One region of the Nonomuraea sp. NPDC003804 genome, then DNA from elsewhere that is predicted to be linked to it. Evidence: riboswitches for the same ligand, from Rfam matches in the RefSeq annotation. Region 1 holds a riboswitch; each other region holds the start of a gene.
What was found. A riboswitch is a leader RNA that binds a small molecule or an ion and turns the genes downstream of it on or off. The one in region 1 is predicted to bind cyclic di-AMP.

Region 1 (2,251 bases):
CACGGCCGAGCACCGGCTCTGGAACCCCGCGCTCGGCGGCGGGGTGCTGCTCGACCTGGGGATCTACCCGTTCGGGCTGGCGCAGCTGCTGCTCGGCGAGCCGGCTGAGACGCATCTCACCGGATCGCTCGGCCCCTCGGGCGTGGACGCCGAGGTGGCGGCGCTGCTCACCTACGCGGGCGGCACCAGGGCGCTGGTCGAAACCTCGCTGCTCAGCCCGCTGGCCAACACCGCGACCGTGGTGGGGACGGGGCTGCGGGCCGACATCGCCGCGCCGTTCTGGGCGCCGCGGCGCATCGTGCTGTCGGGGCCGGGCGTGGAGCCGGAGGAGCTCGTCCTGGACCCCGCCATGAACGGCTACGCCGAGGAGGTGCGCGAGGTGCGCGCCGCGCTGGCCGAGGGCAGGACGGAGAGCTCGGTCATGCCGCTGGACGAGAGCCTGGCGATGATGCGGATGCTGGAGGACGCCAGGGTCAGGCTAGGCGCTCGGTAGCGCGGGCCGCCGCCTCGGCGTGGCCGGAGCCCGCGGCCGCCCGGAAGTGGGCGCGGGCCCGGTCGGGGCGGCCCTCCCTGCCCTCCAGCAGGCCGAGGTTGAACATGGCACGCGGCGCGGCCTCCTCGTGGCCGGTTTCGATGGCTCTGGCGTACCAGCGCCGGGCCGCGTCGGTGTTGCCGCAGCAGTCCTCCAGGACGCCGAGGTTGAACATCGCCCTGGGCGTGCCGGCCCTGCCGTACCAGTGGCGGGCCGCGTCGAGGTGGCCGCTCTCGTCCTCGATCAGCGCGAGGTTGAAGGCCGCCCGCTGGACGGCGGCCGGATGGCCCGATGCGATCGCCAGGAGATACCATCGCCGGGCTTCGTCCGGACGGTGTCCGTCTTCCCGCAGCCCCCTGTTGAACAGGTCCTGTGGCGACATGACCTGACCGTAAATGATCGCCGGACCTTTATCAATTTGTAAGCTACTTGCCTCGTGTATTACCTTAGGCTCACTCAAGGCATAAACCGGGCATTCCGGACATTGCCTGTCATTGCAATCATCACAGGTTCGCCTGTGACCGCTGAATCCGCACCATGCGGAACCGGGGACCCACTTCCTCTGGGGTGAATCGGCACACCGTGCCGTAGGGCAGCTTCGCGTCCGAACCCGTCAGCTAACCCGGTAAGCGGCAGGAAGCTAGCAAGGAGTTCCCCTTCCCATGGCAAAGCACAGCCGTAGCCGTGCCCCGAAGCTCACCTACGCGCATGCCGCGCTCGGCGCCGTCGTCATCGCCGGCTCGTTCGTTCCCACCGCCGCCCAGGCCGAGAAGCTCCCGCTGTCCGAGAGCCAGCGGGTAGCCGTCCTCGCCAAGGCGCCCAAGGAGGAGGCCGGCAAGCCCGCCGCCGCCAGGCCGGAGGCCAAGGTCATCCCGTCCGCCACCGTCGTTCTCTCCGAGGCCAAGAAGCAGGTCGGCGTCAAGGAGAACTCCGCGGGCGGCGGAACCAAGTTCCAGAACTGGTACGTCGGATCGCAGCGCGCCAGGGAGACGGTCGTCAGGGACGGCGGCGACGTCAGCGCGTACGCCAACGCCCCGTGGTGCGCGATGTTCGTCTCGTGGGTCGGTGAGATGACCGGCGCCCGCACGCAGGTCGGCTGGGACGCCTACACGGTGACCCACGCCAAGTGGTTCAAGGCCAACAAGCGCTGGGGCACCGCGCCCAAGCCCGGCGCCGTCGTCTTCTTCGCCTGGGACGGCAGCAAGCGCCTCGACTCCATCGACCACGTCGGCTTCGTCGAGAAGGACAACGGCGACGGCACGATCAGCACCATCGAGGGCAACACCGGCAACGGCGCCGTCGAGCAGCGAGTCCGCCCGAAGTCGCAGGTCGTCGGCTACGGCTACCCCAGCTACGGCGGCTGACGCTTCCCCTTCCCCCGCATTCCCCCCGGCCCTGTCGCCAGGACGGCCACGCGCCGCTCCGGTGACGGGGGCCACCCACGGGCTCGGGCCGGTCCCTTCGGACCGGCCACCCTGTTCCCCCCGCAGAACGTTCCCCCCGCAGAACGCTCCCCCAGGCCGCGACGGCGCCGTCTCAGCGCGCGTGCCCTCCGGCCACCCGCAGGACCCTCGTCCATCCCCCCGTCTGCACCGATCAGCCGGGGAACCGCAGGTAAGCAGCCGGCACGGCGTCGGTGAGCCACACCCCGTTGGCGCTGACCACGAACTCGTGCCCGGCCGCGTGCATCGCCCGCGCGTCGACGACCAGCACCACCGG
Region 2 (2,251 bases), on a different contig from region 1:
CCCAGCGGTGCTGTGCCTTAGTGGTCGACTCACGACCTAACAGGCAATTATCACCGCCTTTCGAGACTGCTGGCCCCCTTAGGCGGATTCCTGGCGAGCTGCCGGCGATCCGGTGCCGCCTCCAGCGCCACGGTGGAACCGTCCGGCCCGCTCGCCACATCCGTCGCCGCGGGCGGTGGTCGGACGCGGCGGGACCATGGGGGCGCGTGCGCCCCCATGGTCAGAGCCTGCCGCTGGTCGCCGCCCAGTCGACAAGCGCCTCGGCGGTGTCGAAGCGGCGGCTGGAGCTGGACTCTCCCAGGATCACGCCGACCAGCCGATGGCCGTCACGCTCGGCCGCGAAGGCGAGGGTGTAGCCCGCGGCGCGCGTAAAGCCGGTCTTCAGGCCGACGGCGCCCGGCGTGCCGAGGAGGCGGTTGGTGTTGCGCCAGGAGTAGGCGCCGTGCTCCGCCGTCTCGGGCAGCGAGCGGTACCGGGTGGAGCCGACCTTCTTGATCGTCTTGTTGTCCAGCGCGGCCTGGGCGAGCCGTACCTGGTCACGCGCTGTGGAGTAGCCGCCGCCCTTGGCGGGCATCCCGTCGGGGTTGACGTACAGCGTGTCCTTCATCCCGAGCGCGCGGGCGTTGGCGTTCATCTTCGCCGTGAAGGCGTCGACACCGGGCCCGTAGGAGCGGGCCAGCGCGTGGGCGGCGTCCGCGCCGGAGGGCAGCATCAGAGCGTAGAGCATCTCCTCCACGGTGAGCCGGTCACCGGCGCGCAGGTACGCCACGGAGGCGCCGCCCTTCGACGCGTAGCGCACGTCAGCGGAGGTGACCTTGACCACGTCCGTGGGCTTGGCCTGCTTCAGCACGGTGTAGGCGGTCATCACCTTGGTGATGCTGGCCACCGGCATGCGCCGATCGGCCTTCTTGCTGAAGTAGACCTTGCCGGTCCTGGCGTCGATCAGGTGGGCGGCCCGGCCGAGCACCGCCGGGGCGTCCGCGGCGGCGGCCGGAGCGTGGGTCCGGGAGACCGGCGACACGACGCCGGGTTGGGGTGCGGCCTGCGCACCGGTGGCGACCGCGGTCACGGCGCCTGCGGTGATGACGACGCCGAGCAGCGCGCGTCCCAGCCGGTAGGTGAGATGCGTGGGCATGAAGGGTTTGCTCCTTGGCTTCCATGCCGCCTACCGGGTTAGCTGACGGGTTCGGGCTGGGAAGTGCCCTACGGGCGCCGCTGAGCGGGCGCTCGATTCACCCCAAGGGAAGTGGGTCCCCGGCTCCGTGGATACGGATTCGGCGGCCGCGCGTCCGGCGGACTGGCCTGAGATGACGCGCGGTCCGGGCAATGAAACGGCAACGAACATGTCACAGCTCGTTGCACAACGGCCCAAAAGTAGCAAAATAGCATAAACCACGCAAATGGCCGCGAACCTCCGGCCCGCGACGGGCCGCTACACGGCGCTCAAGCCGTAGAAACGGGCGGCGTTCCCGCCGAGCACCTTGTCGCGGTCGATCCCCCCGAGAAGCGCCCCGTACACCGTGAAGACCGTCCGGTAGTCGGCCGCCAGCAGCGAGACGGGCCAGTCGCTGCCGAACATCAGCCGGTCCGGCCCGAACACCTCGACCGCGTGCTCCACGTAGGGCCGCAGGTCCGCCACGGTCCAGTGGGCGTGGTCGGCCTCGGTGACCAGGCCCGACACCTTGGCGTACACGGTGGGGCAGGCGGCGGCGGCGCGCAGCAGCGACGCCCAGGGCTCCAGCTCACCGGCGGCGATCCTGGGCTTGGACAGGTGGTCGATGACGAGGTTGAGCGTGGGGTGCCGCTCGGCGATCGTGACGACGTGCTCCAGATGCCGGGGCAGCAGCGAGACCACGTCGAACGGCACGCCCGCCTCGGCCAGCAGTCCGAGCCCGTCGAGCACCGCTTCCCCGATCAGCCAGTCGGGATCGGGCTCGGTGTGGATGAGGTGCCGGACGCCGACAAACTTCGGATGTCTGGTGTAGCGCTCGAGCGCTCGGGCGGCTTCCTCCGGGCGGTCGAGGGGCACCCATCCGACGACGCCGGCGATGAAGTCGTGGGCGTCGGCGTGGGCCAGCATGGCGTCGGTCTCCCAGAAGGAGTCGTCGGCCTGGACCACGACCGTCCGGTCGACGCCCGCGGCGGCCAGCTCGGGCGCCAGGTCCTCGGGGCCGAAGGTGCGGTGGATCGCCGGCAGGTCGGGAGTGGGCCAGGAGTAGGCGCCGGTCTCCAGGTTCCAGAAGTGCTGGTG
Region 3 (2,251 bases), on a different contig from region 1:
CCCGGCCGGCAGGGCGACCAGCAGCTCGTCGTCGAACAGGTCGAGCACCTCCAGCCCCGGGTCGGGGACGGGGCCCCACGAGGTCAGCAGGGCGACGTCGGCGGCGCCCTCCGCCAGGTCGGCGGTGACGGGGAACGCGACGTCAGGGCCGCCGACCTTGAGGGAGAGCTCGACACCCGGGTGGTCGGCGGCGAAGCGGCGGAAGCTCTCGGGCACGAACCTGGTGGCCGCGCTCGGGAAGGCGGTGACCCTGACCCGGCCGATGTCCGCCGAGGCGAAGGCGCGCAGCCTGGTCTCGAACAGGCTCATGCCGTCGAGCACGGCCATGGCCTGCTCGATCGCCGCCCGGCCCGCCTCCGTCGGCTGGACGCCCCTCGGGCGGCGGTGGAAGAGCGTGACGCCGGTGTGGCGTTCGAGCATGGCGATCTGCCGCGAGACGGCGGGCTGGGTCATGGAGAGCACCTCGGCCGCTCCGGAGAACGAGCCGCGCCGTCCGACCTCCACCAGGACGCGTAGCGACCACCCATCAAGCATGCGCCGAGTGTATGTCGCAGGTATTAAGGCTTAATTCTCCTTATACCGGGAGTGTGAGGAAAGTAACGGATGTGATCTGACAGGTCGCCACAGAAGCAAGTGTGAGCAGGGTCACATTCGCATAACGAAACCCGCCACAGAGCAGCGACTCCTCTTCTGACAAGAACCAGTCGGTGATCTTGACAGCTTTGCCCGGCCTTTGCCTGGCCTTGGGGCGCCAGGTACGTTCTCGCATCGCGGCGACCAAGCCATGGCGCCGGAACCGCCCACCGGCCTCCCAGCGGCCGGTGCACGCATAAAGATCCGCTGGTCGCCGCGCCGTAACCCCAGACAGGCGTGCGCGGTCGACCCGCCGAGTCCGTGCGGCATGGAGCACGGAGCCGGGGACCCACGTTCCTGGGGTGAATCCGGCCTGCGGGCCGGAAGGGCGACTTCCCCGCCCGAACCCGTCAGCTAACCCGGTAGGCATTGGTGGAAGTCCCAAGGAGACATTCTGTCTACCCCCTCTAGCACAACCCGTCTGTCCTGCCTTGCCCTCAGCGGCGTCGTGGTGGCGATGGGAGGGATCGTCCTCCACGCACCCGCGGCGCAGGCGACGGTGACCCCGGTGACAGCGGCCCCCGCGACAGCGCTCCCCGCGACCACCACCCTGGTGACCCCGGTGACCACCACCCTGGCGACGACGACGACCGTGAAGACGGCGCCGGCCGTACAGGCGGGCGCGGCGTCGACGGCTGCGGCGACGCGGCAGGCCAAGGCGGCTCGACAGCGGCTGAAGGCGGCCAGGGCCGTCGCCACCGCCAAGAAGCAGATCGGCGACCCCTACCGCTTCGGAGGCACAGGACCCGGCGCCTTCGACTGCTCGGGACTGGTCCAGTACTCCTGGGCCAAGGCCGGCATCAAGATCCCCCGCGTCACGTACAGCCAGTACGCGCGCATCAAGAAGAAGGTCAGGTGGAACGATCTCAAGCCCGGTGACCTGATGTTCTTCCGCGGGAAGGGCCACGTCGGCATGTACGTCGGCAAGGGCCGGATGGTCCACTCGCCGAGCACGGGCAAGACCGTGCGGATCGAGAAGCTCGGCGGCTGGCGCAAGGCGTCCTTCGCCGGCGCGGTCCGCCCCGGCGCGTAGCCCCCGGCCGCCGGAGGCCCGAAGCCCCGTCCATCCCCCTCGGACGGGGCTTCGGCCTGTCCGGGCTAGCATCACAGCCGTGGTGACCCGCAGAACCCTGCTGGCGGCCGCGCTGGCCGGACCGGCGATCTGCACGGTGGCCGGGTCCGCGGGACGCCGCCTGCCGCCCGAGGCCCGCGCGCTCGGCGAGTCAGGCGTCGTCGTCGCCTACGGCGCGCGCTCGCTCGTCGTCGGGCACCACACCGCCGCCGCCCTCCTGCGCGACCTGGCCGCGCGGGCCGACGCGGCGGCCCTCACCGTCTCGGCGGTCCTGCGGCGCGCCGTACGGCCACGGGTCGTGGTGCCCAGGACCACCGCGGAGGCGGCCGCCCTCGCGGGCGCGGGCCCCGTCGACGGGCTGGCCGCGCTGGCCTCGGCGGGACAGGTGATCGTCCTGCCCGGCGCCTTCGCGCGCCTCACACCCGTGGGCCGCGACGTCGTCCTCACCCACGAGCTGACCCACGTGGCCGCCGGAACGGAAGGGCGGCCCGTGTGGCTGCGGGAAGGGTTCGCCGACTACGTCGGCTACCTGCGCTCGGGACTCGC

Region 2: it holds a riboswitch for cyclic di-AMP, as region 1 does, so the genes downstream of both, ABZX22_RS03310 (D-alanyl-D-alanine carboxypeptidase family protein) here and ABZX22_RS40055 (CHAP domain-containing protein) in region 1, are expected to answer to the same signal.
Region 3: it holds a riboswitch for cyclic di-AMP, as region 1 does, so the genes downstream of both, ABZX22_RS37745 (C40 family peptidase) here and ABZX22_RS40055 (CHAP domain-containing protein) in region 1, are expected to answer to the same signal.

Annotation. Positions count from the first base shown of each region.
Region 1 covers NZ_JBEXMT010000042.1:58,866-61,116, forward strand. The annotation lists gene ABZX22_RS40045 (Gfo/Idh/MocA family oxidoreductase) at 1-493, shown strand, start outside; gene ABZX22_RS40050 (hypothetical protein) at 474-914, opposite strand; cyclic di-AMP (ydaO/yuaA leader) riboswitch at 1,045-1,179, shown strand; gene ABZX22_RS40055 (CHAP domain-containing protein) at 1,195-1,896, shown strand; gene ABZX22_RS40060 (RNA 2'-phosphotransferase) at 2,129-2,251, opposite strand, start outside.
Region 2 covers NZ_JBEXMT010000002.1:221,526-223,776, reverse strand. The annotation lists gene ABZX22_RS03310 (D-alanyl-D-alanine carboxypeptidase family protein) at 221-1,135, opposite strand; cyclic di-AMP (ydaO/yuaA leader) riboswitch at 1,148-1,290, opposite strand; gene ABZX22_RS03305 (amidohydrolase family protein) at 1,433-2,251, opposite strand, start outside.
Region 3 covers NZ_JBEXMT010000037.1:34,565-36,815, reverse strand. The annotation lists gene ABZX22_RS37750 (LysR family transcriptional regulator) at 1-534, opposite strand, end outside; cyclic di-AMP (ydaO/yuaA leader) riboswitch at 875-1,017, shown strand; gene ABZX22_RS37745 (C40 family peptidase) at 1,091-1,666, shown strand; gene ABZX22_RS37740 (hypothetical protein) at 1,746-2,251, shown strand, end outside.